4 regions of the Kitasatospora sp. NPDC101801 genome follow, and region 3 is predicted to be linked to each of the others. Evidence: riboswitches for the same ligand, from Rfam matches in the RefSeq annotation. Region 3 holds a riboswitch; each other region holds the start of a gene.

Region 1 (7,657 bases), on a different contig from region 3:
TCGGCCCCGCGCATGCCGCCGAGACTGACGATCCATCGGTCGCCCTCGACCGGGAGCAGCACCGCGAGGTACGGGTCGTCGGGCGCCTTGGTCTGGATGTAGAGCGCCTGGTGCCGGAACTCCACCCCGGCCGGCCGCTTGAAGATCCGGCTGGCGTACGCCACCCCGGCGTCCACCCGCTCCTCCGGCACGGCCGGGACGCCCAGCGCGGCCAGCCAGCCCGCGACCGTGGTGGACCGCCCGGAGGCGTCCACCACCAGCTCGGCGGCCAGCTCCCGGGTCTCGCCCCCGGTGCCGCGCTCGCGGAGCCGGACGCCGGTCACCCGCCCGGCGGTGCCGAGCAGCCCGACCACCTCCGTCCCCTCCAGGAACTCCACCGGGGAATCCCGGCGGACCCGGTCGAGCACCACGTGGTCCAGCACCGGCCGGGTGCAGGAGAGGAAGACCAGCTCGCTGCGGTGCTCGGCCATCCAGCCCGCCGAGCTGAGCCAGCGCAGCTCGCTGGCCAGCGGGACGCCGACCGCCCCGGCCGCCAGCAGCTCGGCCCGGGAGCCGGGCATCAGCTCCTCCAGCACCTGGTGCCCGGCCGCCAGCAGCAGGTGGGCGTGCCGCCCCTGCGGCAGCCCGGCCCGGAAGGCCGGCTGCTCGGGGTAGCGGTCGCGCTCGACCACCACCACCCGCTCCGCCGCGTCCCGCAGGGCCCAGGCCGCCAGTGTCCCGGCCAGCCCGCCCCCGATCACCACTGCCGTGCCCCGCCCGGAGACCGCTTCGCCACCCATCCGGCCATCCAACCGCAGCCGGCCGCCCCGCCGCCAGGGGGCACCGACGGCGCACTCCCCGGTAGCGGGGCGGCCGTCGGTTCACGACCCTTGACGGTGACTCAGGTCCCGAATCCGGTCAGGTCCCGACCCCAGGTCAGGTCTGCAGCCCGATCAGGCCCACGAAGATCGGCCCGGTCAGCGGGAGCAGGAAGTTGGAGATGGTGTACGTGATCGTGTAACCGAGCATCGGCACGCTGCTCTGCGCCACGTTGCTGACGGCCGTGATGGCGGGGGTCGAACACTGCTGGCCCGCGATCGCGCCGATCAGGATCGGCTTCTCGATCTTCAGCAGCTTGCGGCCGATGAACAGCCCCAGGAAGGCCGGCACCACCACCATCGCGATCCCGGACAGCGGCAGCAGCAGCGGGTACTGCTTGAGCAGCGGCCCGGCGTCCGGTCCGGCCGCCATGCCGGTGACGGCGATGAAGATGGACAGGCCGAGGTCCTTCATGGTCTGCGCGGCCACCGGCGGGTACGCGCCGAAGGTCGGGCGCTGGGCCCGCAGCCAGCCGAACACCAGGCCGGAGATCAGGCAGCCGCCGCCGGTGCCGAGCGACAGGTTGGCGGACCCGGCGTGGATGGTGACCATGCCGAGCAGCACGCCCAGGCAGATGCCGAGACCGATGTAGATCCAGTCCGCGCTGTCGGTGCGCACCTTGGCGCCGACCGCCTTGGTGAACCGCTCGACCTTGGACCCGGTGCCGACCACGGTCAGCGTGTCGCCCTGATGCAGCTCGGTCTCACCGACCGCCGGGATGTCCTGGTCGACCCGCTGGACGCCGGTCAGGTAGATGCCCTCGGTGGCGGCGGCCTCCCGCTCGCGCAGCTGGGTGACGGTCTGTCCGGCCACCCGCTTGTCGGTGATCACCACCTGGCGCACCGTCAGCGGGCTGTCCAGCCCGGGCACCCCGGAGGTCTCCGGCCCGAGCTCGTGCCCGGTCTCCCGGACCGCGTCCCGCATGCCGACCACCAGCACCCGGTCACCGCGCCGGAGCTTCAGCCCCGGTGCGACCTTGAGCACCTCGTTCCCCCGCTTGACGCCCTCGATCGAGGCGTCCTGCCGGACCGCGTCCTCCAGCTGCTGCAGGCTGGACCCCTCGCCCTGCGACACCAGGTAGGTCCGGCCCACCAGACCGGGCAGCGAGGCGGTCTCGCCGGCCTCCAGCCCACCGCCGCTGCCGCGCATCTTGTCCCACAGCTCGCGGGAGGCGTCGGCCAGGTTGATCCGCATCAGCATCGGGAAGAACTGACTGGTCAGCAGGACGATGCTGATCAGGCCGAACAGGTAGCAGACCGAGTACGCGGTGGCCACGTGCGCCTGCAGCTCGCTGGACTGGTCCGCGGTGATCCCCGGCAGCTTGGTGATCGCCTCCTGCGCGGTACCGACCACCGCCGACTCGGTGGCCGAACCGGCCAGGATGCCGGCCGCCGTACCGACGTCGAGCCCGCCCGCCTTGGCGATGCCGTACGCCATCGCGATGACGATCACGGCCTCCATCACCGAGAGCACGCCGAAGCGCAGGCCCTTGGCATTCAGGTTCGCGAAGAACTGCGGCCCGGCCAGGTAGCCGAGCGAGAAGATGAACAGCGCGAACGCCACGTTCTTGACGTCCGCGTTCACCCCGACGTGCTGCGCTCCGATCAGCATCGAGACGATCAGCGTCCCGCAGATGCCACCGAGTTGGATCGGGCCGACCTTGAGCTTTCCCACCAGGTAGCCGAGTGCCAGACAGGCGAACAGGGCCAGCACCGCGTTCTCGCGCAGCAGACTCATTCCATGGACCTCCGTACGCCGGGCACTGATGATCGTCTACTGCATCAGAACCCACTCCGGCGCCCGGGGCCCGCCCGTGCTGCCGAACGAGTGACGGCGGGTCAGCCGGGCGGCCCCGGGCCCGCGCGGGCCGCTGACCAGCCCTGGTGACGACATCGATGTAGACCGATCAGCCGGGCACCGGTTATGGTGACCTCGATTTACTTCGCGTATCTGCCGGCGCGGAGCGCCACGTGCGTACGGGGCCCAGACGTCCCGTACCCGGCGCACGGCAGCTGTGCGCCGTGGGTGTCGGCGGTCGCGGGCCCTCGGCCGGAGGTGGGACGGCCCTCCCCAGTGATTGGACGCGGCGTGTACGACCGGAGACAGAGCTCGTCGAAGTCCTCGGAGCAGACCGTGCACCTGCTGTCCGAGGCGGGCCGGGCGGCGGACGCGCTGCTGGCGGAGCGGCTCGGCCGGCGCGGGCTCGGCCCCGTCCACCAGCTGGTCCTGTCCACCCTGGCGGAGCACGGCCCGCACGCCCGGTTCGACCTCGCCGTGCAGGTCGAGGCGTCGGAGGCGGACGCCTCCCGGATCATCGACGAGCTCCTGGCGGCGGGCCTGCTGGACTCGATGGTGGTGCACGCCGGCGGCCGGCGGCAGCTGGTCTCCCTGGCCCCGGCCGGGCAGACGATGCTGACCACCCTGCGGGGAGACGCCACGGCGGCCCAGGACGACCTGCTCGCGCCGCTGACCCGCGGGGAGCGCACCGAGCTCAACTACCTGCTGCGGCGGGTCTGCGCCGGCGCCGCGGCGCGCGGCCGGGCCCGGCCGGCCGCCCGGTAGCCGCCCGGGTCAGGGCCGGTCCCGCTCCTCCCGGTCCCGCTCCTCCCGCGACGACTCCAGCAGTGCGCGCACCAGTCGCTCGTCGTCGGGGCTGAGCCGGGAGACGAACCGGGCGAGCGTGCCTGAGCGGTCGTCACCCCGGTCCAGTTCGCTGTGCATCCGCCGCGCGGACAGCGCGGCGCGGTCCTCCACCGCCGGGCTGTAGGCGAAGGCCCGGCCCTGGCGGTTACGCCGGACCGTGCCCTTGTCGTGCAGCCGGGCCAGGATGGTGGCGACGGTGGTGCGGGCCGGGTCACCCGGCAGGGCGCCGCGGACCTCGGGCTCGGTGAGCGGGCGACCGGCGGCCCACAGTGCGCCGAGCACCGCGTCCTCCAGCTCGCCGGCCTGGCGGCGTATCGCCTCTGCCACGGGGACCTCGCCTTCCACCCGGTTCGTCTACATCACCGTAGACCACTGCTCCGGGATTGTAGTTCGGTCACCCCCGGCGCTCCCGCCGCCAGGTCGAGCCGGGCGAGCAGGGGCAGCACCAGCGCCAGCCAGAGCGCCGCGAGCAGCCAGCCGCCGAGCACGTCGAAGGCCCAGTGCACGCCGAGGTAGACCCGGCTCAGGCCGACCGCCACCCCCGCCGCGCCCAGCGCGACCACGGCGGGGGTGACCCACGGCCGCCGGGCCACGCGCAGCAGGGCCCAGGCGAGCAGCCCGGCGGCGACGGCGGCGGTGAAGGTGTGCCCGGAGGGGTAGGAGTAGCCGCTCGCCGAGGTGGCCCAGTCCGCCACCGGCGGCCGGCTCCGCCCGACCGCCAGCATCAGCCCGGTGCGGATCACCTGCCCGACCGCCAGCGCCAGCACCGGCGCACAGACCCGTACGACGCTGCGCCCGGCGCAGTGGGCCCAGCGGAGACCCGCCGCGACGGCCGCCAGGTAGGGCGGGGCCCCGGTCCCCAGGTCCGTCACGAGGCCGACCGTCCGCACCGCCCAGGCCGGACGGTGCGTCAGCAGCCAGGAGTGCAGCTCCGATTCCACCGGGTACGGACCCCGGCCGTGCAGCACCAACACCGTACTGAGCAGGGCGAACAGCAGCAGCGGCACCCCGATCAGCACAGCTCGCCGCGTCATCCGGCACGCACGGGCGACGGTCCGGCTGGATCGGGCATGGGTCGGCGCCTCTCGTCGGGGACGGCTCCGCGTCCGTCTACATCACTGTAGACCCCAACCTGGCTGACCACCCGTCAGCCGGGCACCCGGTGGCGATCAGGACCGGATCCGGAGCCGACCCGCAACGGTATGCCGTCGATCATTCGGACAACGGCGTCCGGAGCCGCTCCGGTGGGCCTAGGCTGGGGCTTGCAGTCGGTTCGCCCTGCCAGCCAGGCAGGCGCGTCGTAAGAGGGAACCCGGTGGGAATCCGGGACTGCCCCGCAGCGGTGAGTGGGAACGACCGCCGTCACATGCACTGGGCCCCGCCGGGGTCCGGGAAGCGACGGCCAGTAGGTGTCGGCCTTCCGAGGTCGGTGTGCCCGCGAGTCCGAAGACCTGCCACTGCCCGCGTGCACCCCGCACGCGGTGATCTCGGTGACCTCGTGGGCGGGTCGGCGGAGCGGGCGGGCACATCATGGTGCCGCGTCCGCGCGGCCGTACCTGCACGTCCTCGTGCTCTCCCGGGATCGCAGCGCGACTCGCGAAGGAGAGTTCCGTGACCACGCGTTCCACCGCTCCGCAGGCCACCGTGTACGGCTACCCGAGGCAGGGCCCGAACCGGGAACTGAAGAAGGCGGTCGAGAGCTACTGGGCCGGCCGCGTCGACGCCGACGCCCTGCACGCCACCACCGCCGGCCTGCGCCGCGACACCTGGCGGCGGCTCACCGAGGCCGGTGTCACCGAAGTGCCCACCGGGGACTTCTCGTTGTACGACCACATGCTCGACGCGACCGTCGCGGTCGGCGCGGTCCCGCCCCGCCACCGGGCCGCCGTGGACGCCGACCCGCTGGCCGGCTACTTCGCCATGGCCCGTGGCACCCAGGACGTCGCGCCGCTGGAGATGACCAAGTGGTTCGACACCAACTACCACTACCTGGTGCCCGAGTTGGGCCCGGAAACGGTCTTCGTGGCGAACCCCGCCAAGGCGGTCACCGAGCTGCGCGAGGCCGTCGTGCTCGGGCACCGCGCGCGACCGGTCCTGGTCGGGCCGTTCACCTACCTGCTGCTCGCCAAGCCCGCCCCGGGCGTGGCCGCGGACTTCCGGCCGATCACCCTGCTCGACCGGCTGCTGCCGGTCTACGCCGAACTGCTCGCCGAGCTGTGGACCGCCGGGGCCGACTGGGTCCAGCTGGACGAACCCGCGCTGGTGCAGGACCGCACCCCCGCCGAACTGGGCGCCGCCGCCCGGGTCTACCGCGAGCTGGGCGCCCTGACGGAGCGTCCGAAGCTGCTGGTGGCCAGCTACTTCGACCGGGCCGGTGAGGCGCTCAAGGTGCTGGCCAGGTCCCCGGTCGAGGGCGTCGGGCTGGACTTCACCGGCCCGGCCGCCGCCAACCTGGCCGAACTCGCCGCCGTCGGCGGCCTGCCCGGCAAGCGACTGATCGCCGGCGTGGTGGACGGCCGCAACGTCTGGATCAACGACCTGGAGCAGTCCCTCTCCACCCTGGCCACCCTGCTCGGGCTGGCCGACCGGGTCGACGTCGCCCCGTCCTGCTCGCTGCTGCACGTCCCGCTGGACGCCGACCGGGAACGCGACCTGGACCCGCAGATCTCCCGCTGGCTGGCCTTCGCCGAGCAGAAGACCGCCGAGATCACCCTGCTCGCCCGGGGCCTGCGCGAGGGCACCGGCACCATCGCGGCCGACCTGGCCGCCAACCGCGCCGACCTGGCCTCCCGGGCCGGTTCCGCGGTCACCCGCGACCCCGAGGTCCGGGCCCGGGTCGCGGCGACCACCACCGGGGACGGCCGCCGCCCGCAGCCGTACGCCGAGCGGAGCGTCGCCCAACGGGCCCGGCTCCGCCTGCCGTTGCTGCCGACCACCACGATCGGCTCGTTCCCGCAGACCACCGAGCTGCGCACGGCCCGGGCCGACCTGCGGGCCGGGCGGCTCGACCAGGCGGGCTACCGGGAGCGGATGGAGTCCGAGGTCCGGGAGGTGATCGCCTACCAGGAGAAGGCGGGCCTGGACGTCCTGGTGCACGGCGAGCCCGAACGCAACGACATGGTGCAGTACTTCGCCGAGCAGCTGACCGGCTACCTGGCCACCCGGCACGGCTGGGTGCAGTCCTACGGCACCCGGTACGTCCGGCCGCCGGTGCTGGCGGGCGACATCTCCCGGCCCGCCCCGATGACCGTCGACTGGTTCCGGTACGCCCAGGAGCTGACCGACCGTCCGGTGAAGGGCATGCTCACCGGGCCCGTCACCATGCTGGCCTGGTCATTCGTCCGCGACGACCAGCCGCTCGGCGACACCGCCCGCCAGGTGGCGCTCGCCCTGCGCGACGAGGTCACCGACCTGGAGGCGGCCGGCGCGGCCGTGATCCAGGTGGACGAGCCCGCCCTGCGGGAGACCCTGCCGCTGCGCACGGCCGACCGCCCGGCGTACCTGGACTGGGCCACCGAGGCGTTCCGGCTCTCCACCTCCGGAGTCCGGGCGGACACCCAGATCCACACCCACATGTGCTACGCGGAGTTCGGCGCGATCATGACCGCGATCGACGAACTCGACGCCGACGTCATCTCGTTGGAGGCGGCCCGCTCGCACATGGAGGTCGCCCACGAGCTGGCCGAGGCGGGCTACCCGCGCGAGGTCGGCCCGGGTGTCTACGACATCCACTCGCCCCGGGTGCCCAGCACCGCCGAGGCGGCCGCACTGCTCCGCGCGGGCCTGGCGGCGATCCCCGCCGAACGGCTCTGGGTCAACCCCGACTGCGGTCTGAAGACCCGGGGCTGGCCGGAGACCCGGGCCTCACTGGACAGTCTGGTCGCGGCCGCCCGGCTGGTCCGCACCGAACTCACCGGCTGAGCCGGGCCGCCCGGGGCGGAGGTGCCTGCCACGGCACCCCCGCCCCGGTGCGCGACCGGTCGGCGTCGGGCCCGGAGCGTCGGAGCGCACCGTACCCAGGCGCTCGGCGCCCCGGCCCACCCCCGGCGCCCGGCGACTGACGTCCGGGCGGGCGGTGCCGCCGAACTCCTCCGGCGCGGGATCCGCCGGGCCCGCCCGGCCCCGGCCTACCCTGGGCCGGGAAGACCCGAGCCCG
Region 2 (7,657 bases), on a different contig from region 3:
CGGCCGGCTTCCACGGCCCGCCGGACGCGCGCGGCATGGTGGAGGTCGGCTACGGCGTGGCCGAGGGGCAGCGCCGCCGGGGGTACGCCAAGGCGATCCTGGCCGCGCTGATCCGGCAGGCGGCCGCCGAACCGGCGGTGACCGTGCTCCGGGCCACCGTCAGCCCGGACAACACGGCCTCGCTGGCCACCGTCGCCGCCTTCGGCCTGGTCCACGTCGGCGAGCAGTGGGACGAGGAGGACGGCCGCGAGCTGATCTACGAACTCCCCACCCCGGCGGCGTAGTCGGCGGCGGCCCGGACGAACCGTGCGGCGAGTTCGGGTGCCCCGGCCCAGTGCAGGTGCAGGTACGAGGCGTGCACCGAGCCGCTCACGAAGCCTTCGGTGCAGGCCCCGGCCGGGCCCCGCCAGCCCCAGGCGGGCGGCTCGCCCGCGCCCGGCTCGCAGACCGTCCGGTGGAACTCGTGCCCGCGCAGCCGCGAGCCGGTCGGCGCCAGCACGCTGTCGGTGAGCGCGACCGCCTCCCGGTAGCCCAGGGTGAGCCGTTCGGTCATCCGGGCGGTGGTCGGCAGCACGCCGCACATCGGCGCGCCGTCCAACTCCTTTCCCAGGTACAGCAGTCCGGCGCACTCGGCGCTGACCGGCGCCCCGGCGGCGGCCAGCGCGGCGATCGAGGCGCGCAGCCCGGCGTTCGCGCTGAGCTCCTTGACGTACATCTCCGGGAAGCCGCCGCCGATCACCAACCCGGCCGCGCCCGCCGGGAGTTCCGGGGCGTGCAGCGGGTCGAACGGGACCACCTCGGCCCCCGCCGCCGCCAGCAGCTCGGCGTTCTCCGCGTACGAGAAGGAGAACGCCGCACCGGCCGCCAGCGCGACCCGGGGCCGGCCGGGCACCGGCTCCACCTCGGCGGCGGCCGACCACGGCTCGGCGTCCAACGGCGGTGCGCTGCGGGCCAGTTCGAGCAGCGCGTCCAGGTCGACCGAGGCGCCGATCAGCTCGCCCATGTCCCGGACCGCGCGCAGCGCGTCCGCCGACCGCTCGACGGCCGGGATCAGGCCCAGGTGCCGGGACGGCGTGGCGACGGCGGCCGAACGCCGGACGCAGCCGAGCACCTGGACCCCGCCGCCCTCCTCCAGCGCCTCCCGGAGCAGCTGCTCGTGCCGGTCCGAGGCGACCCGGTTGAGGATCACCCCGGCCAGCCTGACCTCCGGGTCCCAGGAGGCGAAGCCGTGCACCAGCGCGGCCACCGAGCGGGACTGCGAGGAGGCGTCCACCACCAGCACCACCGGCGCCCGGAGCAGCTTGGCGACATGGGCCGTGGAGGCCAGTTCGCCCCGCCCGGCGGCGCCGTCGTAGAGCCCCATCACGCCCTCCACCACGGCCACGTCGGCCCCGGCCGCCCCGTGCAGGAACAGCGGGGCGACCCGGTCGGGCCCGCACATGAAGGCGTCCAGGTTGCGGCCCGGGCGCCCGGCGGCGAGCGCGTGGTAACCGGGGTCGATGTAGTCGGGGCCGACCTTGTGCGGGGAGACCGCCAGGCCACGGGCGGCCAGCGCGGCCATCAGGCCGGTGGCCACGGTGGTCTTGCCCGCGCCCGAGGAGGGCGCGGCGACGACGAGACGGGGGATGTTCAACGGACTACCACTCGATACCGCGCTGGCCCTTGCGGCCGGCGTCCATGGGGTGCTTCAGCTTGGTCATCTCGGTGACCAGGTCGGCCAGTTCGAGCAGCTCGTCCTTGGCGTACCGGCCGGTGATCACCACGTGCTGGTTGCCGGGGCGGTTGCGGAGCACCTCGACCACCTCGGCCACGTCGACCCAGCCCCAGTGCATGGGGTAGGTGAACTCGTCCAGTACGTAGAAGCGGTACGTCTCGGCGGCCAGGTCGCGCTTGACCTGCTCCCAGCCCTCCTTGGCCGCCTCCTCGCTGGACTCGACCATGTCGGCGGAGCGCTGGACCCAGGACCAGCCCTCGCCCATCTTGTGCCAGGCGACCGTGCCGCCCTCGCCGGAGGCGCCGAGCACCTTGAGCGCGTTCTCCTCGCCGACCTTCCACTTGGCCGACTTGACGAACTGGAACACCCCGACCGGCCAGCCCTGGTTCCAGGCCCGCAGCGCCATCCCGAAGGCGGCGGTGGACTTGCCCTTGCCGGGGCCGGTGTGCACGGCGGTGATCGGCTGGGTGCGGCGCTGACGGGTGGTCAGGCCGTCGTCGGGGACGGTCTCGGGCTTTCCCTGCGGCATGGTCAGGCGGCCTTTCGGATCGAGGCGGAGGAGGGCCGGTGCGCGTGCACCAGGGCGGCGACGCCCTCGGCCCTGAGGTCGTCCAGGGTGACGGCGGAGGCGTTCAGCTGGGCCGCCAGGGTGTGCGCCAGACCGAGCCGGACGTGGCCGGACTCGCAGTCCAGCACCACGCTCGCCACGCCCTGGGCGGCCAGCAGCCCGGCCGCCCGGCCGGCCTGCGGCAGCGCGTCCTTGCCGCCGGTGGCCCGGCCGTCGGTGACCACCACCAGCAGCGGGCGGCGGTGCGGGTCGCGCATCCGCTCCACCCGGAGCGTCTCGTGTGCCCGGAGCAGCCCGGCGGCCAGCGGGGTCCGTCCGCCGGTGGGCAGCTGTGCCAGCCGGGCCGCGCCGACCTCGACCGAGGAGGTCGGCGGCAGCGCCAGCTCGGCGCCGCTGCCCCGGAAGGTGATCATGCCGATCTTGTCCCGCCGCTGGTAGGCGTCCATCAGCAGCGAGAGCACCGCGCCCTTGACGGCGGTCATCCGCTGCCGGGCCGCCATCGACCCCGAGGCGTCCACCACGAACAGCACCAGGTTGGACTCCCTTCCCTGGCGCACCTGTTCCCGGAAGTCGTCCTTGCGCAGCACCAGCGCCCTGGAGTCCCGTCCGCGCGCCGCCTGGTGCGGTGCGGCGGCCTGCAGGGTGGCGCTCAGGTGCAGCCGGCTCAGCGGGCCCTGCGGCCGGCGCGAGCGGATGGTGTGCCCGCCGTCGGTCTCGGCGGGGGAGCGGCGCCCCTGGGCGCCCTTGCCGGTGCCCGGCACCTTGAACAGCCGGGTCCGGTACGGCTCCCCGGCCGAGGCCACCGGGGCCTTGCTGCCGCCGCCCTGCGCCTGCGACGGCAGCTCCGGCTCCCCGGCGGGCTCCTCGGCGGCCGACGGGCCGTCCGGGGCGTCGCCCTGCGGTTCGGGGGCGCCGCCGCCGTCCGGGCCGCCGTCGGGGTCGGGGTCGGGGCCGTCGTCCTCCGGGCCCTCGGCGTGCTCGTCCAGGGTGCGGTCGAGCTGCTCCTCGTCCAGCCCGGGGGCGTCGAACGGGTTGCGCCGCCGACGGTGCGGCAGAGCCAGCTGGGCGGCCTTGCGGACGTCCTGCTCGCTCACCTCGGTCCGGCCCTCCCAGGCGGCCAGCGCGACGGCGGTCCTGGCCATCACGATGTCCGCGCGCAGCCCGTCCACCTCGAACGCCGCGCAGACGGCGGTGATCTGACGCAGCGCCACATCGGGCAGCAGCACGCTCGGCAGCAACTCCCGGGCGGCGGTGATCCGTTCGGCCAGCTCCCGCTCCTCGGCCGCGAACCGGGCCGCGAAGCCGTCCGGGTCGGCGTCGTACGCCAGCCGGCGGCGGACCACCTCGGCCCGCTCGCCCGGCTCCCGGGTGGCGGCGATCTCCACGGTGAGGCCGAACCGGTCCAGCAGCTGCGGCCGCAGCTCACCCTCCTCCGGGTTCATCGTGCCGACCAGCAGGAAGCGGGCCGCGTGCCGGACCGAGACGCCCTCCCGCTCGACGTACGAGCGGCCCATCGCGGCGGCGTCCAGCAGCAGGTCCACCACGTGGTCCTGGAGCAGGTTCACCTCGTCGATGTAGAGCACGCCCCGGTGCGCCTTGGCCAGCAGGCCGGGCTCGTACGCCTTGACGCCCTCGGCCAGCGCGCGCTCCAGGTCGAGCGAGCCGACGATCCGGTCCTCGGAGACGCCGACCGGCAGCTCCACCAGGTGCGCCGGGCGGCGGTCGCCTCCGGCCGGGGTGTGCGGGCCGTCCGGGCAGCCCTGGTCGGGGGAGGCCGGGTCGCAGGAGAACCGGCAGCCGGGCACGGTGTCGATCGAGGGCAGCAGCCCGGCCAGGGCCCGCACCATGGTCGACTTGGCGGTGCCCTTCTCGCCGCGCACCAGCACCCCGCCGACGGCCGGCGAGACGGCGTTCAGCAGCAGCCCGAGCCGCAGGTCGGCCATGCCGACGATCGCGGTGAAGGGGTAACGCACGTCGGTCATCGGTCGGTCTCCGTAGCTCGGGGCGCCCCGGGTGGGACGAACGGCAGGTGGGCGGGCGCGCCGCCCTCGATCAGCTTCCACAGTGCGTCGGTGTCGGCGTGCTCCTCGATCAGGTCGCCCAGCCGGTCCAGGCGTTCCTCCCGGGCGGCGGCGAACGAGGTGTCGGGGGCCGGGACGAAAGCCCGGCCCGCCTGCTCGGCCACCTCGCGCAGCAGCGCCCGGCGGAAGCCGTCGTTCTCCAGCGCGCCGTGCCAGGTGGTGCCCCGGACCGAGCCGACCCGGCAGCCGTCCAAGAAGGGCTCCCCGCTCTCGACCGTCACCACGCCGTGGTGGATCTCGTACCCTTCGACCCGCTCGCCGAAAGCCTCGCCGACCGGTCGGGCCAGCACCTTCTCCCGGCCGAACACCACCCGGGTCGGCAGCAGGCCGAGGCCCTGGACGGTGCCCGCCCTGGACTCCACCTGATCCTCGATCACCTGACCGAGCATCTGGTACCCGCCGCAGACCCCGAGCACCGGCCGGCCGGCCGCCGCCCGCGCCTTCAGCACCGGCTCCAGACCGCGTTCGCGCAGCCAGGCCAGGTCCGCCACGGTGGCCCGGGTGCCGGGCAGCACCACCAGATCCGCGTCGGCCAGCTCCTCGGCCCGGGTGGCCCAGCGGACCAGCACCCCGGGCTCCTGGGCCAGCGCGTCCAGGTCGGTGAAGTTGGACAGCCTCGGGAAGCGGACCACCGCGACCCGCAGCACGTCGGCGCCGACCGGGCCGCGCACCGAGCCCCGGTCCACCACGGTGGTCAGGTCGAGCGAGTCCTCGGCGTCCAGCCACAGCCCGGACAGCATCGGCAGGGTGCCCAGTACCGGACGGCCCGTCAGCTCGCGCAGCATCTCGAGCCCGGGCGCCAGCAGCCGGGCGTCGCCCCGGAACTTGTTCACGAACCAGCCCGCCACCAGCGCCTGGTCCTCGGCCGAGAGCAGCGCCAGCGTCCCGTACATCGCGGCGAACACCCCGCCCCGGTCGATGTCGCCGACCACCACCACCGGCAGCTTCGCCGCCGTGGCCAGGCCCATGTTGGCGATGTCCCGGTCCCGCAGGTTGATCTCGGCGGGGGAGCCCGCGCCCTCGCAGACCACCACCTCGTACCGGCTGCGCAGGTCGGCCAGGCACTCCAGGGCCCGCTCCAGCAGCACCGGCTTGCGCTCGCGGTAGTCCAGCGCGCCGACCTCGGCGATCGCCCGGCCGAGCAGCACCACCTGACTGCGGCCGTCCGCACCGGGCTTGAGCAGCACCGGGTTCATCGCCGCCTCCGGCTCCACCCGGGCGGCCTGCGCCTGCATCGCCTGCGCCCGGCCGATCTCGGCGCCGTCGGCGGTGACGAAGGAGTTCAGCGACATGTTCTGCGCCTTGAACGGCGCGACCCTGACGCCCTGTCGGGCCAGCCAGCGGCAGATGCCCGCGGTGACCACGCTCTTGCCCGCGTCCGAGGTCGTTCCGGCGACCAGCAGCGAACCGCTCACGACTTCCTCCACGCGTACAGGGCCCGGCCGGTCACGGTGACCGCCAGTGCCAGGACTCCGACCCGCCGGGACAGCGTGCAGGCCCGTTCGATGTCGTCGACCGTCACCGGCCGCAGCTCGCCGCCGAGCACCGGCCGGTGCTCGACCCGCTCCCCGTACCGCAGGGTGCCACCCAGCCGGACCCCGAGCGCCCCGGCGAAGGCCGACTCGGCCTGCCCCGCGTTCGGGCTCGGGTGTGACGAGCCGTCACGGCGCCAGACCCGCCAGGCGGTGGCAGGCTCGGGGGCCGCCGCCACCGTGAGCAGCGCGGTCAGCCGGGCCCCCGGCCAGCCCGCCAGGTCGTCCAGCCGGGCCGACGCCCAGCCGAACCGCAGGTGGCGCGGGGAACGGTGCCCGACCATCGCGTCCAGGGTGTTGACGGCCCGGAACGCGAGCAGGCCCGGCGTACCGGCCAGCGCGCCCCAGGTGAGCGCGTTCACCACGGCGTCGGCGGTGTTCTCGGCGACCGACTCCACCACGGCCCGGGCGATCGCGGGCCCGTCCAGCGCGCTCGGGTCCCGGCCGCACAGGTGCGGCAGCCGCTCCCGGGCGGCCGCGAGATCGTCCGCCCGGAGCGAGCGGCCGATGGTGCGGGCCTCCCGGGTCAGCGAGGTGCCGCCCAGCACCGTCCAGGTCGCGGCGGCCGCCAGGCCGGCCCGGGCCAGCGGCGCCCGGCGCAGGGCCCGTTCGGCGAGCACCGCCCCGGCCGCGACGGTGCCCACACAGGCGGCGGTGTACGCGGCCCCGGCCGCCCGGTGGTCACGCCAGAGCCGGCCCTCGAGCCGGGACGCGGCGGAGCCGAAGACGGCGACGGGGTGACCCCGCCGGGGATCGGCGAACCTCGCGTCGGCCAGGTACCCGGCGACGGACCCGAGCAGGAAGGGGAGCGCGGGGGTCAGTCGGCGCACGACGGGGGCGGGTCGGCTCGGTTCAGGGCTGCCGGCATGGGCGTGCGTGTCCTCACTCAGGGTCCGCGCCCTGGATCGACGTACCGGGGGCGAGAGTCTCCTGGCTTCCGGGTCGGACACACCCCCGGGCCTTCCAACAGCCGCATCGGCGGGCCGTCGTGACCATGGGTCGAGGGTGCTCCCCGGTGACAGTGGCGGGACCGCGCCGGACTCGCACCGGCTTCCTCTGTTTGCCTCCGTTTGGCTGAAAGATCCCATCACGTGGCCGGACCGGCAGTCAACAAAGGGTGCGGAGGGCTTGGTCACACGTCTGTTCGCCCCACCGCGCGGGGCGCTCCCGGGCGGGTGAAGCTGGCCCTGGCGCGGCGTGGGTCCGCGACCGGACTGGAGGACGGTCATGACCGATCTCGGCAAGCTTCTCGGGGGTCTGCTCGGCGGCACGGGCGGCGGTGCCGCCGGCGGCGGGGGGAACCTGCTCGCCCTGCTGCTCGGCGCACTCGGCAGCGGCCAGGGGGCGGCTGGCGGTCTCGGCGCACTGCTCCAACAGCTCACCCAGGGCGGCCTCGGCTCCCAGGCCCAGTCCTGGGTCGGCACCGGTGACAACCACCCGGTCTCCGGCGCGGAGCTCGCCGCCGCCCTGCCCGACCGCGAACTGGACGCCCTGGCCCAGCAGTCCGGCCTCTCCCGCGACGAACTCACCCAACGCCTCGCCGCCCAGCTCCCCACCGCCGTCGACCAGCTCACCCCCACCGGCGAAGTCCCCACCCCGGCCACCCTCGACGAGCTCTTCGGCAAGCAGAACTGACGCCCCGCTCCGCCGCGCGGGCGCACGTGGTGCACCACCAGGGGCTCGGAGCTGTGCTGTTGTGCGGCTCCGCCGCATGGGCGCCGCCGACCTTTTGGCAGGTGCTTCGGAAGAGTCAGGGGCTCGG
Region 3 (7,657 bases):
CAGGCGCTGGGCCTGCAGCAGCCGCTGGTTGGTGAGCCAGCGGTGCGGGGTGGTGCCGGTCTCCTGCTGGAACCGGCGGGCGAAGGTGCGCGGCGACATGTGGGCCCGGACGGCGAGTTGTTCCACCGTCAGCTCCTGGTGGAGGTGCCGGCGCAGCCAATCCAGCAGGCCCCCGAGCGAGTCCTCGTCGGCCTCCGGCAGCGGGCGGGCGATGAACTGGGCCTGCCCGCCGTCCCGGTGCGGCGCGACCACCATCCGCCGGGCGATCCCCCGGGCCACCTCGGCGCCCTGGAACTTACGGACCAGGTGCAGGCAGGCGTCGATCCCGGCGGCGGTGCCGGCCGAGGTGATCACCGGGTCCTCGTCCACGTAGAGCACGTCCGGCTCGACCCGGGTGAGCGGGAAGCGGGCGGCCAGCCGGTCGGTGTGCCGCCAGTGGGTGGTCGAGCGGCGGCCGTCCAACAGGCCGGCGGCGCCCAGCAGGAAGGCGCCGCTGCAGATCGACAGCACCCGGGCGCCGCGCTCCGCCGCCGCCCGCAGCCCCTCGATCAGCGGCGCCGGGTACTCGTCCCGGATCGTGGTGGCGGCGGCGATCACCAGGTCCGCCTGGGCCAGCCGCTCGGCGCCGTGCTCGACGTCGATGCTGTAGCCCGCGTGGGTGCGCAGCTTCCCGGGCCGGTCGGAGGCCACCGCGAAGTCGTACACCGGCAGGCCGTTGTCGCTCCGGTCGAGGCCGAACACCTCGCAGGCCAGGCCGAGTTCGAAGGGGTGGACCTCTTCCAGTACCACGGTCACGACGTTCTGCAGCATGCCCCCAGGATGCCCGATGGCAGGATATCGACGCAACAGGGCTTTTCTGCCACTCGTCCGGCCGCCGAGCCCCGAGGAGAGTGGGGACATGACCTCCTCCACCCTCGCAAGCACACTGGCCCTGATCGGCATCGTCGGCTCGTTCGCCCTGCTGGGCGTGCTGGTCGGCCGGGACGTCGAACGCACCTCCCGGCACGGACGCGACAACTGGCAGCGCCCCGGCGGCTATCCGCGCGACCCCGCCCCCGGCGACCGGTTGCTCGGCACCCTCCCCGCCGCCTCCGACCCGCGTTCGGGCACACTGGCGGCATGGACCTCGTCATCCGCCGCGCCGTCGAAGGCGATCTCGAAGCAGTCGGAGCCGTCACCCACGAAGCCTTCGTCGGTGACGGCCACAGCCCGGCCGACGGCCCTTACGCCGCCAAACTTCTCGACGCCCGCCCCCGGTTCGAGCAGGCGGAACTCCTCGTCGCGGTCGATCCGGCGGACGGACGAGTACTCGGCTGCGTGACCTTCGCGGTCGGCGGCACCGACTTCGCCGACATAGCCGAACCGCACGAAGGCGAGATCCGGATGCTGGCGGTCAGCGGCGCGGCCCGCGGCCGGGGCGCGGGCGAGGCCCTGGTCCGCGCCTCGATCGCGCGCAGCCGGGAGCTCGGCCTGACCGCGATGGCCTTCTCCACCCGCCCGTCGATGACCTCGGCCCACCGGCTCTACGAGCGCCTGGGCTTCCGGCGGACCCCCGAACGCGACTGGGAGGTCCGCCCGGGCGTCCTGCTGCTGACCTACGGCATGGACCTCTGACGGGTCGTCCGGCCCTCGGCCGGACCGGCGGGCGTCAGCCGGCCGGGGTCGGCGTGCTCTTCTTGACCACCCGGTCGGTCAGGGTCTGCTTGGTGAGGTCCGCGAAGGACTTGGCGGCGGCCGCCGAGACCGGGTCGTCCTTGACCTCGGGCTTGAGCGAGCCGGACACCGTGTAGTACGCGTACCGGCCGAGCGTGGCGTGGGTCTCCGGGCAGCCGCCCGAGGTGCAGAAGTTGGCGTTCTTCTCGGCCAGCCCCTGGATCGCCCCGGCGTGCTTGGCCAGCACGGCGTCGGCGCTCTCCTTCTTGTCGAACACCGCGATGCCGACCGTCACCACGCTGCCTTCGGAGACGTAGCTGGCGCGCACCAGGCTCCGGCAGGAGGAGGCGACCAGGACCTTGCCGAGGCCGCCGGTGGTCGTGCCGCAGGCGGGGTCGTCATCGGTGACCAGCCGCGTCCACGCCCGGCCGTCGACCGTCCTGGTCTGGGCCGGGAAGAGCGCGGCGGCGTCGGTCGGGCCCTTGTCGGTGGCCGCACTGGCCAGCAGCTCGGCGGGCTTCGGCGAGGCGGTCGGCTTCGCGGGGGAGCTGGCCGGCGGGGACGGCACGGGCGTCGGATCGGCCTCGGTCTTGTCGCGCTTGCCGGCGATCACCACGCCGGTGACGGTCAGCGCGCCGACCACCAGGACGGCGAGGACACCGCCGATCACGAGCCGGCGGCGCCTGCTGCGGGACTCCCGCTCGTGACGGTCCGCCAGACCGACCCAGTCGGGCTCGGCCGGCGCGGCGTACTGCTGCGGCCACGGCGCCTGCTGGGGCAGGTACGAGCCGTCCGGCAGGCCGGGCCCCGGCTGGGGGTACGGCGGCTGCGGAACCGGCTGACCCGGAATCGGACCCTGGCCGGGTATCGGCTGTTCGGGCTGCTGGTCGGCCGGCGTACCCGTTCCCTCGCTCATGAGGCGAGATAGTAAACCAAACCGCCGACGCAGGGTCGTTCGGTGACTGTTTCGTGCCCCGGCGGTGTGCGCCGACCGCGCTCCCGGCAGCGTTCCCGAAACAGAGCCGGAGTCAGCCCGACACACTGCGCGCACAAGATGTGGGGTCACGTCGGCAGGGTGCCACTACATGTATGCTCGCTTTCGCTGTCGACGCAGGGGAACCCGGTGTGATTCCGGGACTGCCCCGCAGCGGTGAGCGGGCTCCTCCAGCAGGTTCCCGCAAGTCCGATGACCTGCCGACCGTGTGCCACAGGGCTTCCCCGCAGTCGCCATGCAGCACAGCAGTATCGTCCGGGCCTCGCGGGTGGGCCGGGGGGTGGTTCGCGCGCGCCGTGAGGTGTTCCGCGCTGCCTTCCCCTGCGCCCTGACGGGTCCGGTGCCCCTCGCCGACCGCCGCCGCCAGGAGAGAAGCGCCTTGACCATCGCTGCCTCAGTTGCCCTGCCCTCCCAGGGTTCTGCCGACTCCGCCCAGACCGATCCAGGTGCTGCGCTGCTTCGGCTGCTCACCGACCGCAGCATCGACCTGCCCCAGGTGGACCCCGGCCACGTCGCGGCCGCTGCGCTGCGCGGCCGGAACGCCAACTCGGACTTCGCCGAGCTGCGCGGACTGGCCGTGGAGGCTGCCGCCTCGATGATCGCCGAGGACCCGCAGTACTCGAAGCTCGCCGCCCGCCTGCTCGCGCTGGAGATCCAGGACGAGGCGATCGGCCAGGGCGCGCTCTCCTTCTCCGCCTCGATCGTGGTCGGCCACACCGAGGGCCTGATCGGCGACGTCACGGCCGCCCTGGTGGCCAAGCACGCCGACGCCTTCGACGCGCTGATCGACCAGCGCGGTGACGACCGCTTCGAGTACTTCGGCCTGCGCACCGTGCAGTCCCGGTACCTGCTGCGCCACCCGATCACCCGCAAGGTGATCGAGACCCCGCAGCACTTCCTGCTCCGGGTCGCCGCCGGTCTCGCGGTCGGCGACACCGAGCAGTCGGTGGCCGAGGTGGCCGAGCTCTACACCCTGATGAGCCGGCTGGAGTACCTGACCTCCTCGCCGACCCTCTTCAACTCCGGCACCAAGCACCCGCAGATGTCCTCCTGCTACCTGCTGGACTCGCCGCTGGACAACCTGGACTCGATCTACAGCCGCTACGCGCAGATCGCCCGGCTCTCCAAGCACGCCGGCGGCATCGGCCTCTCCTACAGCCGGATCCGTTCGCGCGGCAGCCTGATCCGTGGCACCAACGGCCAGTCCAACGGCATCGTCCCGTTCCTGCGCACCCTGGACTCCTCGGTCGCCGCGGTGAACCAGGGCGGCCGCCGCAAGGGCGCCGCCTGCGTGTACCTGGAGACCTGGCACGCCGACATCGAGGAGTTCCTGGAGCTCCGCGACAACACCGGCGAGGAGGCCCGCCGGACCCACAACCTGAACCTGGCGCACTGGATCCCGGACGAGTTCATGCGCCGGGTGAACGCCAACGCCGACTGGTCGCTGTTCTCCCCGGTCGACGTGCCCGAGCTGGTCGACCTCTGGGGCGCCGACTTCGACGCCGCGTACCTGAAGGCCGAGGCCGAGGGCAAGGCGATCCGCACCATCCCGGCGCAGACCCTGTACGCCCGGATGATGCGCACCCTGGCCACCACCGGCAACGGCTGGATGACCTTCAAGGACGCCTCCAACCGCGCCGCCAACCAGACCGCCGTGCCCGGCCGCACCGTGCACTCCTCCAACCTCTGCACCGAGATCATCGAGGTCACCGACGACTCCGAGACCGCGGTCTGCAACCTCGGCTCGGTCAACCTCGGTGCCCACGTGGCGATCGGCGCCTCCGCGGCCGACCTGCTGAACGCGATGGACTGGGACCGGCTGGACGCCACCGTGCGCACCGCCGTGACCTTCCTGGACCGGGTCATCGACATCAACTTCTACCCGACCACCGAGGCCGGCACCTCCAACTCCCGCTGGCGCCCGGTCGGCCTGGGCGTGATGGGCCTGCAGGACGTCTTCTTCCAGCTCCGGCTGGACTTCGACTCGGCCGAGGCCAAGCAGCTCTCCACCCTGATCGCCGAGCGGATCATGCTGGTCGCCTACGAGCGCTCCAGCGAGCTGGCCGTGCAGCTCGGCCGGCACGAGGCGTACGCGGAGACCCGCGCCGCCCGGGGCCAGCTGCACATCGACCACTTCGAGACGGCCCCGCAGTGGACCGAGCGCTGGGACGCGCTGCGCGCCACCATCGCCGAGACCGGCCTGCGCAACTCGCTGCTGCTGGCGATCGCGCCGACCGCGACCATCGCCTCGATCGCCGGTGTCTACGAGTGCATCGAGCCGCAGGTGTCCAACCTGTTCAAGCGCGAGACCCTCTCCGGCGAGTTCCTCCAGGTCAACCCGTACCTGGTCCGCGAGCTCAAGGAGCTGGGCGTCTGGGACGCGCAGACCCGGGACGCGCTGCGCGAGTCGAACGGTTCGGTGCAGGACCTCAACTGGCTGCCCACCGAGGTCCGTTCGCTCTACCGCACGGCGTGGGAGCTGCCGCAGCGGGCGCTGATCGACCTGGCCGCCGCCCGGCAGCCGTACATCGACCAGAGCCAGTCGCTGAACCTCTTCATGGCCGCGCCGACCATCGGCAAGCTGAGCTCGATGTACGCGTACGCCTGGAAGGTCGGTCTGAAGACCACCTACTACCTGCGCTCGCGCCCGGCCACCCGGATCGCCCAGGCCGCCTCCTCCTCCGGGGCGAAGGCCGTCGTCCCGGCGCCGTCCGCGCCGGTCGTCGTGGCGGCCCCGACCACCCTCACTCCGGAGGAGGAGGCGGCGCTCGCCTGCTCCCTGGAGAACCCCGAGTCCTGCGAGGCCTGCCAGTGAGCACCACCGACCGCGAGAAGATGCTGCTCGACCCGGGCTTCGAGCTGACGCTCCGTCCGATGCGGTACCCGTCGTTCTACGACAAGTACCGCGACGCGATCAAGAACACCTGGACCGTCGAGGAGGTGGACCTGCACTCCGACGTCGCCGACCTCGCCAAGCTCAGCGAGGGCGAGCGGCACATGATCGGCCGCCTGGTCGCCTTCTTCGCCACCGGTGACTCGATCGTCTCGAACAACGTGGTGCTGAGCCTCTACAAGCACATCAACTCGCCCGAGGCCAGGCTCTACCTGTCCCGGCAGCTGTTCGAGGAGGCCGTGCACGTCCAGTTCTACCTGACGCTGCTCGACACCTACCTGCCCGATCCCGAGGACCGGGCGGCGGCCTTCGACGCGGTGGAGAACATCCCCTCCATCCACCAGAAGGCGCAGTTCTGCTTCAAGTACATGAACGCGGTCGATCACCTCGACTCGCTGCGGAGCAAGGACGACCGGCGGGCCTTCCTGCTCAACCTGATCTGCTTCGCGGCCTGCGTCGAGGGCCTGTTCTTCTACGGCGCCTTCGCGTACGTGTACTGGTTCCGGTCCCGGGGCCTGCTGCACGGTCTGGCCACCGGCACCAACTGGGTGTTCCGGGACGAGTCCATGCACATGGACTTCGCCTTCTCGGTGGTGGACACCGTCCGGGCCGAGGAGCCCGACCTGTTCGACGAGGAGATGGCCAAGCAGGTCACCGCGATGCTGGAGGAGGCCGTCGAGGCCGAGCTCCAGTTCGCCGAGGACCTCTGCGGCGAGGGCCTGCCGGGGATGAACACCGCCTCGATGCGGGAGTACCTGCAGGCGGTCGCCGACCAGCGGCTGGCCCGCCTCGGCCTGCCGATCCGGTACGGCTCCAGCAACCCGTTCGGCTTCATGGAGCTGCAGAACGTGCAGGAGCTGACCAACTTCTTCGAGCGCCGGGTCAGCGCCTACCAGACCGCCGTCGAGGGCTCGGTCGCCTTCGACGACGACTTCTAGGCCGCGAAACCACCGGAGGGGCGCGGGGAGAACCCCGCGCCCCTCCGGCGTGTCCCCGGGCGGACCGGCCTCAGCCGAGGTGCAGCGTCGGGTCCCCCGCCAGGATCCGCCGGTGCAGCTCGGTCACCGCCCGGCCCGGGTCCAGCCCCTGGTCCTCGATCAGCAGGTCCCGCAGCTCGCCGTACGCGGCCAGCGCCTCGGCCTGCCGCCCGTCGCGCAGCAGCGCCAGCATCAGCTGCGCCCGCAGCCGCTCCCGGAGCGGGTGCTCCGCCACCAGCCCGCGCAGCCCGGGCAGCACCTCGGCGTGCCGGCCCAGCGCCAGCTCCGCGTCGACCAGGCCCTCGGCGGCCAGCACCCTGGCCTCCTCCAGCCGGCTCACGTACCCGAACACGCTCGGCCCGAGCGGCACGTCGACCAGCGCCGGACCGCGCCAGAGCTCCAGCGCACCGCGCAGCAGCCGGCCGGCCTGCCCGTGGTCGCCGGTACGGAGCGCCGCCCGGCCGGACTCCGCCAGCGTCTCGAACCGCACCGCGTCGATCGAACCGGCCTCGGTCAGCAGGGTGTACGCGCTGCCGGTGGTCCGCACCGCCCCCTTGCCGAGCAGGCCGCGCAGCCGCCAGACGTACCCCTGCAGGGTCTTCCGGGCGCTCTCGGGCTCGTCGGCCTGCCACAGCTCGGCGATGATCCGGTCCACCTGGACCGGCCGGTTGACGTTGATCGCCAGCAGCGCCAGCAGCGCCCGCTGCTTGGCCGCCGACAGCTCGATCTCCCGTTCGTCGCAGCGGAGTTGGAGCGGTCCGAGCAGACCGAACCGGGTGCCGCCGGACGGCTCGGCGCCGGTCGGCCCGGGCGGGGCGAGGAGCCGGGGCGAGGGCGGGGACATGACGGACATTCAGCGAACCTCCACCGGAAGGCAGCGATACCGGGCCGGGAGGTCTGGACTCCCTGGCACGCTCCGCCCAGCATGCCCGGCCACCGGGCCCGCCCGCGTCCGGTGTGTCACCTCGGCGCCTGGGCGCCTCAACGCCCGGACACTCCGGCCGGCCGACCGGCTCAGTCGGTGACCGGCTCCACCAGTCCGGCAGCGGTCAGCCCGGCGATCCCGAGCGCGAACCGGGCGTCGTCCGGACCGCCGCCGCCCCGCCGGGTGTAGGCCGCCTCGATCTCCTCGGGCGTACC
Region 4 (7,657 bases), on a different contig from region 3:
CGGCCCGCGCGCTTGCGCCGGAGGCTGAGCAGCAGGCCGCCGCCGATGCCGACCAGCAGGCCGATGCCGACCAGCCAGACCGGCGAGATGCCGTTGTCGTCGTCCGCCCGGGTGGCCCCGCTGTCGTTCCGGGCGTCGGTCGCGGCCGCGGCGGCCGGGACGGACTTCGGCGCCGGGCCCGCGTCGATCAGCAGCTGGACCGTGTTGGTGCCGCCGAAGTGGTACGGGTCGAGCTGGACGGCCTCGGCGGTCAGCAGCATCAGCGCGGCGGCCGAGGCGTCGGTGCCGGACTTGCCCTTGGCGGCCCAGTCGTGGCCGTTGCCGGCCAGCCATTCGGCGGCGGGCGCGGCCGTGGCCGGGCGCCCGGACTGGACCAGGCCGAGCACGGTCCAGGCGGTCGCGGTGTAGTCGGGGGTCGCGGCGGCGCCGGGCATGGTCTGCATCAGGTGCTGCCCGTTCGCATCCAGCTGGGCGGCCAGGTACGAGCCCGCCGCCTCGGCGGAGTCCGCGTGCGGCACGGTGACCGTGGCGGTGGCGCAGTCCAGCGGCTTGGGCGGGGTGTCCACCCGGTTGGTGTTGGTGACCGGCAGCTTGCCGCCGGCCGCGGCCAGCAGCGCCTGCGAGCCGGCCAGGTCGTTGGCCTTGAGCGAGCCGTCCGGGGACGGCTGGTAGGCGAACGCCCCGCGCTGCTCGGCGGGTGCGGCGCAGCCGAGCTGGAACAGCGCCAGGCCGTCGTAGGCGTTCTTGCCGTTCCTGGTCACCGCGGCCGGGTCGATGTTGGCGGCCAGCAGCGCGTTGACGGCGAGCCCGGTGGAGTTGGCGTCGCCCGGGGTGCCGGGGTTGAGCGGCCAGCTGCCGTCCGCGTTCTGCACGGCCTTCAGCCAGTCGGAGCCGCGGGTCACCTCGTCCCGGTGCCCGCCGAGCTGCTGGAGCGCCTGGATCGCCATCGCGGTGGCGTTGCTGTCCTCGGCCTTGGGGTCGCAGGCCACCGAGGGGTCGGACCGGAACGGCGCCCAGCCGCCGTCCGCGCACTGCTGACCCGTCAGCCAGACCACGGCCGCGTCGGACGGGACGACCTTGACCGAGCCGAGCGCGGTGAGGGCCAGCGACTGCCGAAAGACGCCGTCGTACGTCGGGTCACCCTTGCCGTAGAGCGCGGCCGGGGCGGCGGCGGGCGTGGGGGTGGGGGTGTCCGCGAAGGCGGGGACGGCGGCGGCGCCGGTCAGCAGGGCGGCGGCCAGCGCGGCTGCGCCCGTGCGGGCGGTGGTGAGCATGAGGGTCGACGTGCCTTTCGGTGAGCGGAGCAGCGGCCCGAGGCGGGCCGCCCGTAGACCTCGACGGAGCCGGGTGCCCGGCACTGCCGCTCGCTCCCCGGCGGGCATCCCGACTGTGACGGTTGCGTGGTCAGCGCCGGAGTCGCACCGGCTTCCCCCGCACGAGGAGCGGATGAAGTTGTTGATCCTGCGTCCAAGACTCTAACCGTCCGACCGGACTCCCCCCGGCCGGACACGGTCCGGGGGCTCCGGGGACCGGAACCGGTACCAGTTCTTCCGGCCGGAACGGGACGGACGCGCTCCGGTACCGGCCGGGCGTCAGAGCACCAGCAGCCGGGCGGCGGTGTGCAGGTCACCGCGGACCTCGGCGAGCGAGGCGCGGCCGGAGAGCCAGGCCAGCAGGGTGGCGTGCCAGGTGTGCGCGATCACCCGCAGCGCGGCCTGCTGGGCCGGCGACGGGGTGGGGCCGAGCTGCGCGGCGTCCAGCACGATGGCCGAGGTGACGGCCGAGACGGCGTCCACCTCGGCACCGACCGAGCGGTCGGCGAAGGACAGCGCGCGGACCATCGCCTCGGCGAGGCGGGGTTCGCGCTGGAGCGCGTGGAACGCCTGGGTGAGCGTCTCGGCCACCCGGCCGGCCGGGTCCTCGCCGGTCGGCGGGTGGCGGCGGACCTGCTCGTGCAGGTGCTGGAGCTGCTCCTGCATCACCGCCACCAACAGGTGCACCTTGGACGGGAAGTAGCGGTAGAGGGTGCCGAGCGCGACCTCGGCGGTCTCCGCCACCTCGCGCATCTGGACCGCCTCGTAACCGCCCCGGGCGGCCAGCGCGGTGGCGGCCCGCAGGATCCGGCGGCGGCGTTCGGCCTGCCGGGGGGTGAGCCCGGTTCCGAGGGCGGCGGTGGTGGTCAAGGGGGCTCCCTGAGCGCGCGCGTGGGTGACCGGATCGAGGCGATTCAACCACGGGGTGGGAAATGAGGACACGTCAGCGAGAGGGTGCTCCGAGAGTTATGTCACAGTGAACGCCGGGTGGGCGGGCTCCGCGGACGGGTCAGAATGGAGCCCTCCGGTACCGGCGTACTCGTGAGTAGCACTCTGCGGGGGCGATCTGCCGCCCTCGGGTGCGGGCCGGTATCGTCAGGGTCTCTCATTGTTCGATCAGCCCAATGACGAGCTCCACCATCATGAAACGTGATCTACTTTCCCGCCGCCGCGCAGGCCGGGGAGTAGGGGACAGGAGCCCCGGATGACCGCGCTGCCGCCGCGACCGCTGCGGATCGCCCTGCTGTCCTACCGGGGCGACCCGTACTGCGGCGGCCAGGGCGTCTACGTCCGGCACCTGTCCCGCGAGCTGGCCAGGCTCGGGCACCACGTGGACGTGGTCGGGGCCCAGCCCTTCCCGGTGCTCGACCCGGTCGAGGGGTCCGGCAGCGTCCGGCTGGTGGAGCTGCCCAGCCTGGACCTGTACCGCGCCGACGACCCGTTCCGCACCCCCGCGCTGACCGAGTACCGGGGCCTGGTCGACCTGCTGGAGGTGGCCGGGATGCGGACCGGCGGCTTCCCCGAGCCGCTCACCTTCTCGCTCCGGGCCCGGCAGTACCTGGCCGCGCACAAGGGCCGCTACGACGTGGTGCACGACAACCAGACCCTCGGCTACGGCCTGCTCGGGCTGGCCAGGCACGGCTTCCCGCTGGTCACCACCGTGCACCACCCGATCACCGTGGACCGCCGGCTGGAGCTGGCCGCCGCGCCGACCCGGCTGAAGCGGCTGTCGCTGCGCCGCTGGTACGCCTTCACCCGGATGCAGCGCCGGGTGGCCGCCCGGCTGGAGCACGTGATCACCGTCTCCGGCAGCTCGAAGGCCGAGATCGCCGAGCAGCTCGGCACCCCGCCCGGCAACATCGCGGTGGTCCCGATCGGCGCCGACACCCGGCTCTGGTCGCCCTCGGACGCGATCGCCCGGGTGCCCGGACGGATCGTCACCACCTCCAGCGCGGACGTCCCGCTGAAGGGCCTGGTGTACCTGGTCGAGGCGCTGGCCAAGCTGCGCACCGAGCGGGACGCGCACCTGGTGGTGGTCGGCAAGCCGCAGCGCGGCGAGGGCCCGGTGGCCGAGGCGGTCCGCCGGTTCGGCCTGGAGCGGCAGATCGAGTTCCGCACCGGGCTCACCGACCAGGAGCTGGTCGACCTGTACCGCTCGGCCGAGGTGGCCTGCGTGCCCTCGCTGTACGAGGGCTTCTCGCTGCCCGCCGCCGAGGCGATGGCCACCGGCACCCCGCTGGTCGCCACCACCGGCGGCGCGATCCCCGAGGTGGCGGGCCCGGACGGCGAGACCTGCCTGGCGGTGCCGCCCGGCGACGCCGGTGCGCTGGCCGCCGCGCTCGGCCGGCTGCTGGACGACCCCGAGCTGCGGTCCGAGCTCGGCGCGGCCGGGCGGGAGCGGGTGCTGGCCGGGTTCACCTGGCAGCGGGCCGCCGAACTGACCGCCGACCGCTACCGCGCGGCGATCGCCACCGGGGCCGGGCAGCGCGCCAGGGCCGGCGCGGGCTGGCGCTACGTCGCCTGACCGGCCCGCCTGACGGCCGATCACTTTTTTGCCGAGTACCAACGAATGGGAGCCCCGCAGTGCTGACCGTCGATTTCTCCCGCTTCCCGCTCGCCCCCGGCGACCGGGTGCTCGACCTGGGCTGTGGCGGGGGCCGGCACGCCTTCGAGTGCTACCGGCGCGGCGCGAACGTGGTGGCCCTGGACCGGAACGGCGAGGAGATCGCCGAGGTGCAGAAGTGGTTCGCCGCGATGGAGCAGGCCGGGGAGGCGCCGGCCGGGGCCTCGGCGGTGGCGATCGAGGGCGACGCGCTCAACCTGCCGTTCGACGACGACACCTTCGACAAGATCATCATCTCCGAGGTGATGGAGCACATCCCGGACGACAAGGGCGTGCTGGCCGAGATGGTCCGGGTGCTCAAGCCGGGCGGCCTGCTGGCCGTCACCGTGCCGCGCTACCTGCCGGAGAAGATCTGCTGGGCGCTCTCCGACGAGTACCACGAGGTCGAGGGCGGGCACATCCGGATCTACAAGGGCGACGAGCTGGTCGAGAAGGTGCGGGAGTCCGGCCTGGAGCCGTACGGCGAGCACCACGCGCACGCGCTGCACTCGCCGTACTGGTGGATCAAGTGCGCCGTCGGCGTCAACAACGACAAGGCGCTGCCGGTCCGGGCCTACCACCAGCTGCTGGTCTGGGACATCATCGGCACCCCGGTGATCTCGAAGATCACCAAGGCGGCCGAGAAGGCGCTCAACCCGGTGCTCGGCAAGAGCTTCGTGGTGTACGCCGGCAAGCCGCGACGGGCCGGCTCGTGACCGCCGCCATCCCGGAGGCGCTGCTGCTGGACGGGGTGCTGGACGCCCGTCAGGCCGCCGACACGGTGCGCTCGATCCTGGCCGACCAGCAGCCCGACGGCGCCATCCCGTGGTTCGGCGGCGGCCACCTGGACCCGTGGGACCACACCGAGGCCGCGATGGCGCTGGACACGGCGGGCGAACACGCCGCCGCCGAGGCGGCGTACCGCTGGCTGGCGGCCCGGCAGAACGCCGACGGCTCCTGGTACGCGGCGTACGTGGACGGCGAGGTGACCAACCGGGCCAAGGAGACCAACTTCTGCGCCTACCTGGCGGTCGGCGTCTGGCACCACCACCTCTCCTCGGGTGACGACGCCTTCCTGGACTGGATCTGGCCCACTGTCCGCCGGGCACTGGACTTCACGGTCGGGCTGCGGCTGCCGGGCGGCCCGATCGCCTGGCGGCAGGACGAGGACGGCAGCGCGCCGCAGGAGGCGCTGCTGACCGGCTCGTCCAGCATCCTGCACGCCCTGCGGTGCGGTCTCGCCATCGCGGACTACCTCGAAGAGCCGCAGCCGGACTGGGAGTTGGCGGCCGGACGGCTCCGGCACGCGATCACCCACCACCCGGAGCGGTTCCTCGACAAGGACCGCTACTCGATGGACTGGTACTACCCCGTGCTCGGCACCGCGCTGCGCGGCCCGGCGGCGGTGGCCCGGATCGAACGGGACTGGGAGCGCTTCGTGGTGCCCGGCCTCGGGGTCCGCTGCGTCAGCGACCGGCCCTGGGTGACCGGCGGGGAGAGCGCCGAACTCGCGCTCGCGCTCTGGGCGGTGGGCCAGTCCGACCGCGCTGTGGAGATCCTGCGCTGGATCCAGCACCTGCGGCACCAGGACGGCTCCTACTGGACCGGGTACGTCTTCGAGGACGACGCGATCTGGCCGGAGGAGCGCACCACCTGGACGGCCGGGGCGCTGCTGCTCGCGGTGGCGGCGCTCGGCGGCGACCACGCGACGGTGGCGGTCTTCGGCGGGGACCAGCTGCCGGCCGGACTCGTCGTCGGCGACTGCTGCTGACCCGACGGCAGAGGGGCGGGGGGGGGGGGGGGGGGGGGGGGGGGGGGGGGGGCGGCCGCCGGGCGGGGGCCCCCCCCCCCCCGCGGGGGGGGGGGGGCGGGGCGCCGGCGGCGGCCCCCGCGCGGGGGGGCGGGCCCCCCCGGCGCGGGGGGGGTTCGGGGGCGGCCCCCCGCGCCGGGCCGCCCTCTGGGGCGCCCCCCCCCCCCCCCCGCCCGGGGGGGGGGCGGGGGGCCGCGCCCCCCCCCCGCCCCTCTGCACGTACCGGACCGGATCAGCCGCGCTGGATGCCGGAGGCGTCGTTCAGCAGGCCGTGCGAGCCGTCCTGGAGCTGGGCGACCAGCGAGTTGCCGCGCTGCTCGATCGCCAGGTACCAGGTGCCGGGCACCAGCTCGCCGACCGGCGGGCCGACCGGGTTGTCCTTCGGCGCGAGCTGACGCGGCGCCGGGACGGCGAACCAGAACGGTGCGAAGTCCGCGGCCGGGGCGGCCGGGGTGGGCACCGGGACGGCGGGCTGGACCTGGGTCGGCTCCTGGTGCGCGGGGGCGGGCTGCGGTGCGGCCTGACCCGGCGTCGGGTAGCCGTAGCCCTGCTGCTGCTCCGGCTGGGAGGTGTAGCCGGGCAGACCGCCCTGGCCGGGCTGGCCCTGGGCCAGGCCCTGGTCCTGCGCCGGGTAGCCGTACTGGCCGGGCTGGCCGGGCGCGGGCTGGAAGCCGCCGGCCTGGGCACCGGAGTACGGGGCCTGGGTGACCGGGGGCTTGTCGGTCAGCAGCGGACCCTGGAGCGCGGGCACCAGCGGACCGGCGGCCGCGGCACCGGCGAGCACCAGCAGCGCGAGCACGCCGAGCCAGGCACCGAAGCCGTGGCTGATGCCGCCGCCACCGGCCAGCGCCCAGACGCCGGACCAGAGGGCGGCCACGGCCAGCGCGACGCCCCACTGGTCGAGCCGCAGGCCGAGCACCTGGCGACCGGCGACGGCCTCGCCCTGGAAGCGGTGCAGCAGGATCAGGGCCGCGGCGATCAGGCCGAGCAGGTAGACCGAGGGCAGCACCGGGAAGAGGTCCGAGGACCAGGCGTTCTGCGAGTAGGAGGAGCAGACCTTCAGCACGCAGCTGTCGACGCTGAAGTACGGCAGGAAGGAAGAGATGAACAGCAGGACGGCCGCACCTGCGACGGCGGCGTCTCCCCTGGTGAGAGCGCGCAGATTCACTAACGTTCCCCTCGTCGGTGTATGTCGTGGACGGCAGTGTGGTTCGGACGGGGCAAAAGCCTAGGGCCAAGCCGTTCGGGAGTGCACGGCGGGCTGCCGAATCGGGGGGTGTCGTGGCAAATCACCCGCGATCGGCCCCCGGTCAGCCCGCCGGTGTGGTGAGGTAGGCGGTCAGCGCGTCGGCGATGCCCTGGGCGGCCTGCTGGCGCCACTGAGGGTCCGTCATCCGCTTGGCATCGCCCGAGTTTCGCATGTTGCCGCACTCGATGAACACCTTCGGCACCTTCGAGAGGTTGAGCCCGCCGAGGTCGCTGCGGGTGTCCAGGCCCTGTTCGCCGATGTAGTCGGCGTACGGCTCGCCGGTGGCCGCCTTGAACTGCTCGCGCAGCAGCAGCCCGAGCCGGCGGGAGGACGCCACGATCGCCTCGGTGTCGGCCTTCCCGGCCTTCACCTTGGCGGGCATGATCACGTGGAAACCCTGGCCGGCGGCCGGCGCCCCGTCGGCGTGCACCGAGACCGCGGCGTCCGCCTTGCCCTCGTTGCCGATCCTGGCCCGCTCGTCGATGCACGGCCCCCACGGGCGGTCCCCGTCCTGGGTGAACAGCACCTTCGCGCCGCGCTCCGCCAGCAGGGTGCGGGCCCGGCGGGAGACGTCGAGCGTGTACTCGGCCTCGCTGTAGCCCGCGTCGGTCGAGGTGCCGGTGGTGTCGCACTCCTTGCGGCTGTTGCCGATGTCCACCTGCCGGTTGATCTCGCGGGTGTAC

Evidence for each region. A riboswitch is a leader RNA that binds a small molecule or an ion and turns the genes downstream of it on or off. The one in region 3 is predicted to bind cobalamin.
Region 1: another riboswitch for cobalamin. It lies ahead of metE (5-methyltetrahydropteroyltriglutamate--homocysteine S-methyltransferase); the one in region 3 lies ahead of ACIRPK_RS08375 (ribonucleoside-diphosphate reductase subunit alpha).
Region 2: another riboswitch for cobalamin. It lies ahead of ACIRPK_RS11390 (cobalamin biosynthesis protein); the one in region 3 lies ahead of ACIRPK_RS08375 (ribonucleoside-diphosphate reductase subunit alpha).
Region 4: another riboswitch for cobalamin. It lies ahead of ACIRPK_RS04665 (prenyltransferase/squalene oxidase repeat-containing protein); the one in region 3 lies ahead of ACIRPK_RS08375 (ribonucleoside-diphosphate reductase subunit alpha).

The regions. Positions count from the first base shown of each region.
Region 1 is NZ_JBIWML010000019.1:2,523-10,179, reverse strand. Features, by position in the region: gene ACIRPK_RS21075 (NAD(P)/FAD-dependent oxidoreductase) at 1-779, opposite strand, end outside; gene aspT (aspartate-alanine antiporter) at 916-2,595, opposite strand; gene ACIRPK_RS21065 (MarR family winged helix-turn-helix transcriptional regulator) at 2,947-3,420, shown strand; gene ACIRPK_RS21060 (BlaI/MecI/CopY family transcriptional regulator) at 3,430-3,828, opposite strand; gene ACIRPK_RS21055 (phosphatase PAP2 family protein) at 3,861-4,535, opposite strand; cobalamin riboswitch at 4,803-4,954, shown strand; gene metE (5-methyltetrahydropteroyltriglutamate--homocysteine S-methyltransferase) at 5,113-7,422, shown strand.
Region 2 is NZ_JBIWML010000006.1:201,560-209,216, forward strand. Features, by position in the region: gene ACIRPK_RS11365 (GNAT family N-acetyltransferase) at 1-284, shown strand, start outside; gene ACIRPK_RS11370 (cobyrinate a,c-diamide synthase) at 257-1,633, opposite strand; gene cobO (cob(I)yrinic acid a,c-diamide adenosyltransferase) at 1,638-2,243, opposite strand; gene ACIRPK_RS11380 (putative cobaltochelatase) at 2,246-4,264, opposite strand; gene ACIRPK_RS11385 (cobyric acid synthase) at 4,261-5,778, opposite strand; gene ACIRPK_RS11390 (cobalamin biosynthesis protein) at 5,775-6,716, opposite strand; cobalamin riboswitch at 6,817-6,979, opposite strand; gene ACIRPK_RS11395 (YidB family protein) at 7,123-7,530, shown strand.
Region 3 is NZ_JBIWML010000004.1:130,772-138,428, reverse strand. Features, by position in the region: gene ACIRPK_RS08390 (helix-turn-helix domain-containing protein) at 1-810, opposite strand, end outside; gene ACIRPK_RS08385 (GNAT family N-acetyltransferase) at 1,120-1,614, shown strand; gene ACIRPK_RS08380 (hypothetical protein) at 1,649-2,569, opposite strand; cobalamin riboswitch at 2,726-2,867, shown strand; gene ACIRPK_RS08375 (ribonucleoside-diphosphate reductase subunit alpha) at 3,027-5,462, shown strand; gene ACIRPK_RS08370 (ribonucleotide-diphosphate reductase subunit beta) at 5,483-6,478, shown strand; gene ACIRPK_RS08365 (BTAD domain-containing putative transcriptional regulator) at 6,549-7,370, opposite strand; gene ACIRPK_RS08360 (aKG-HExxH-type peptide beta-hydroxylase) at 7,532-7,657, opposite strand, start outside.
Region 4 is NZ_JBIWML010000002.1:84,587-92,243, reverse strand. Features, by position in the region: gene ACIRPK_RS04665 (prenyltransferase/squalene oxidase repeat-containing protein) at 1-1,274, opposite strand, end outside; cobalamin riboswitch at 1,356-1,487, opposite strand; gene ACIRPK_RS04660 (TetR family transcriptional regulator) at 1,593-2,183, opposite strand; gene ACIRPK_RS04655 (glycosyltransferase family 4 protein) at 2,518-3,837, shown strand; gene ACIRPK_RS04650 (class I SAM-dependent methyltransferase) at 3,897-4,631, shown strand; gene ACIRPK_RS04645 (prenyltransferase) at 4,628-5,686, shown strand; gene ACIRPK_RS04640 (hypothetical protein) at 5,958-6,893, opposite strand; gene ACIRPK_RS04635 (N-acetylmuramoyl-L-alanine amidase) at 7,036-7,657, opposite strand, start outside.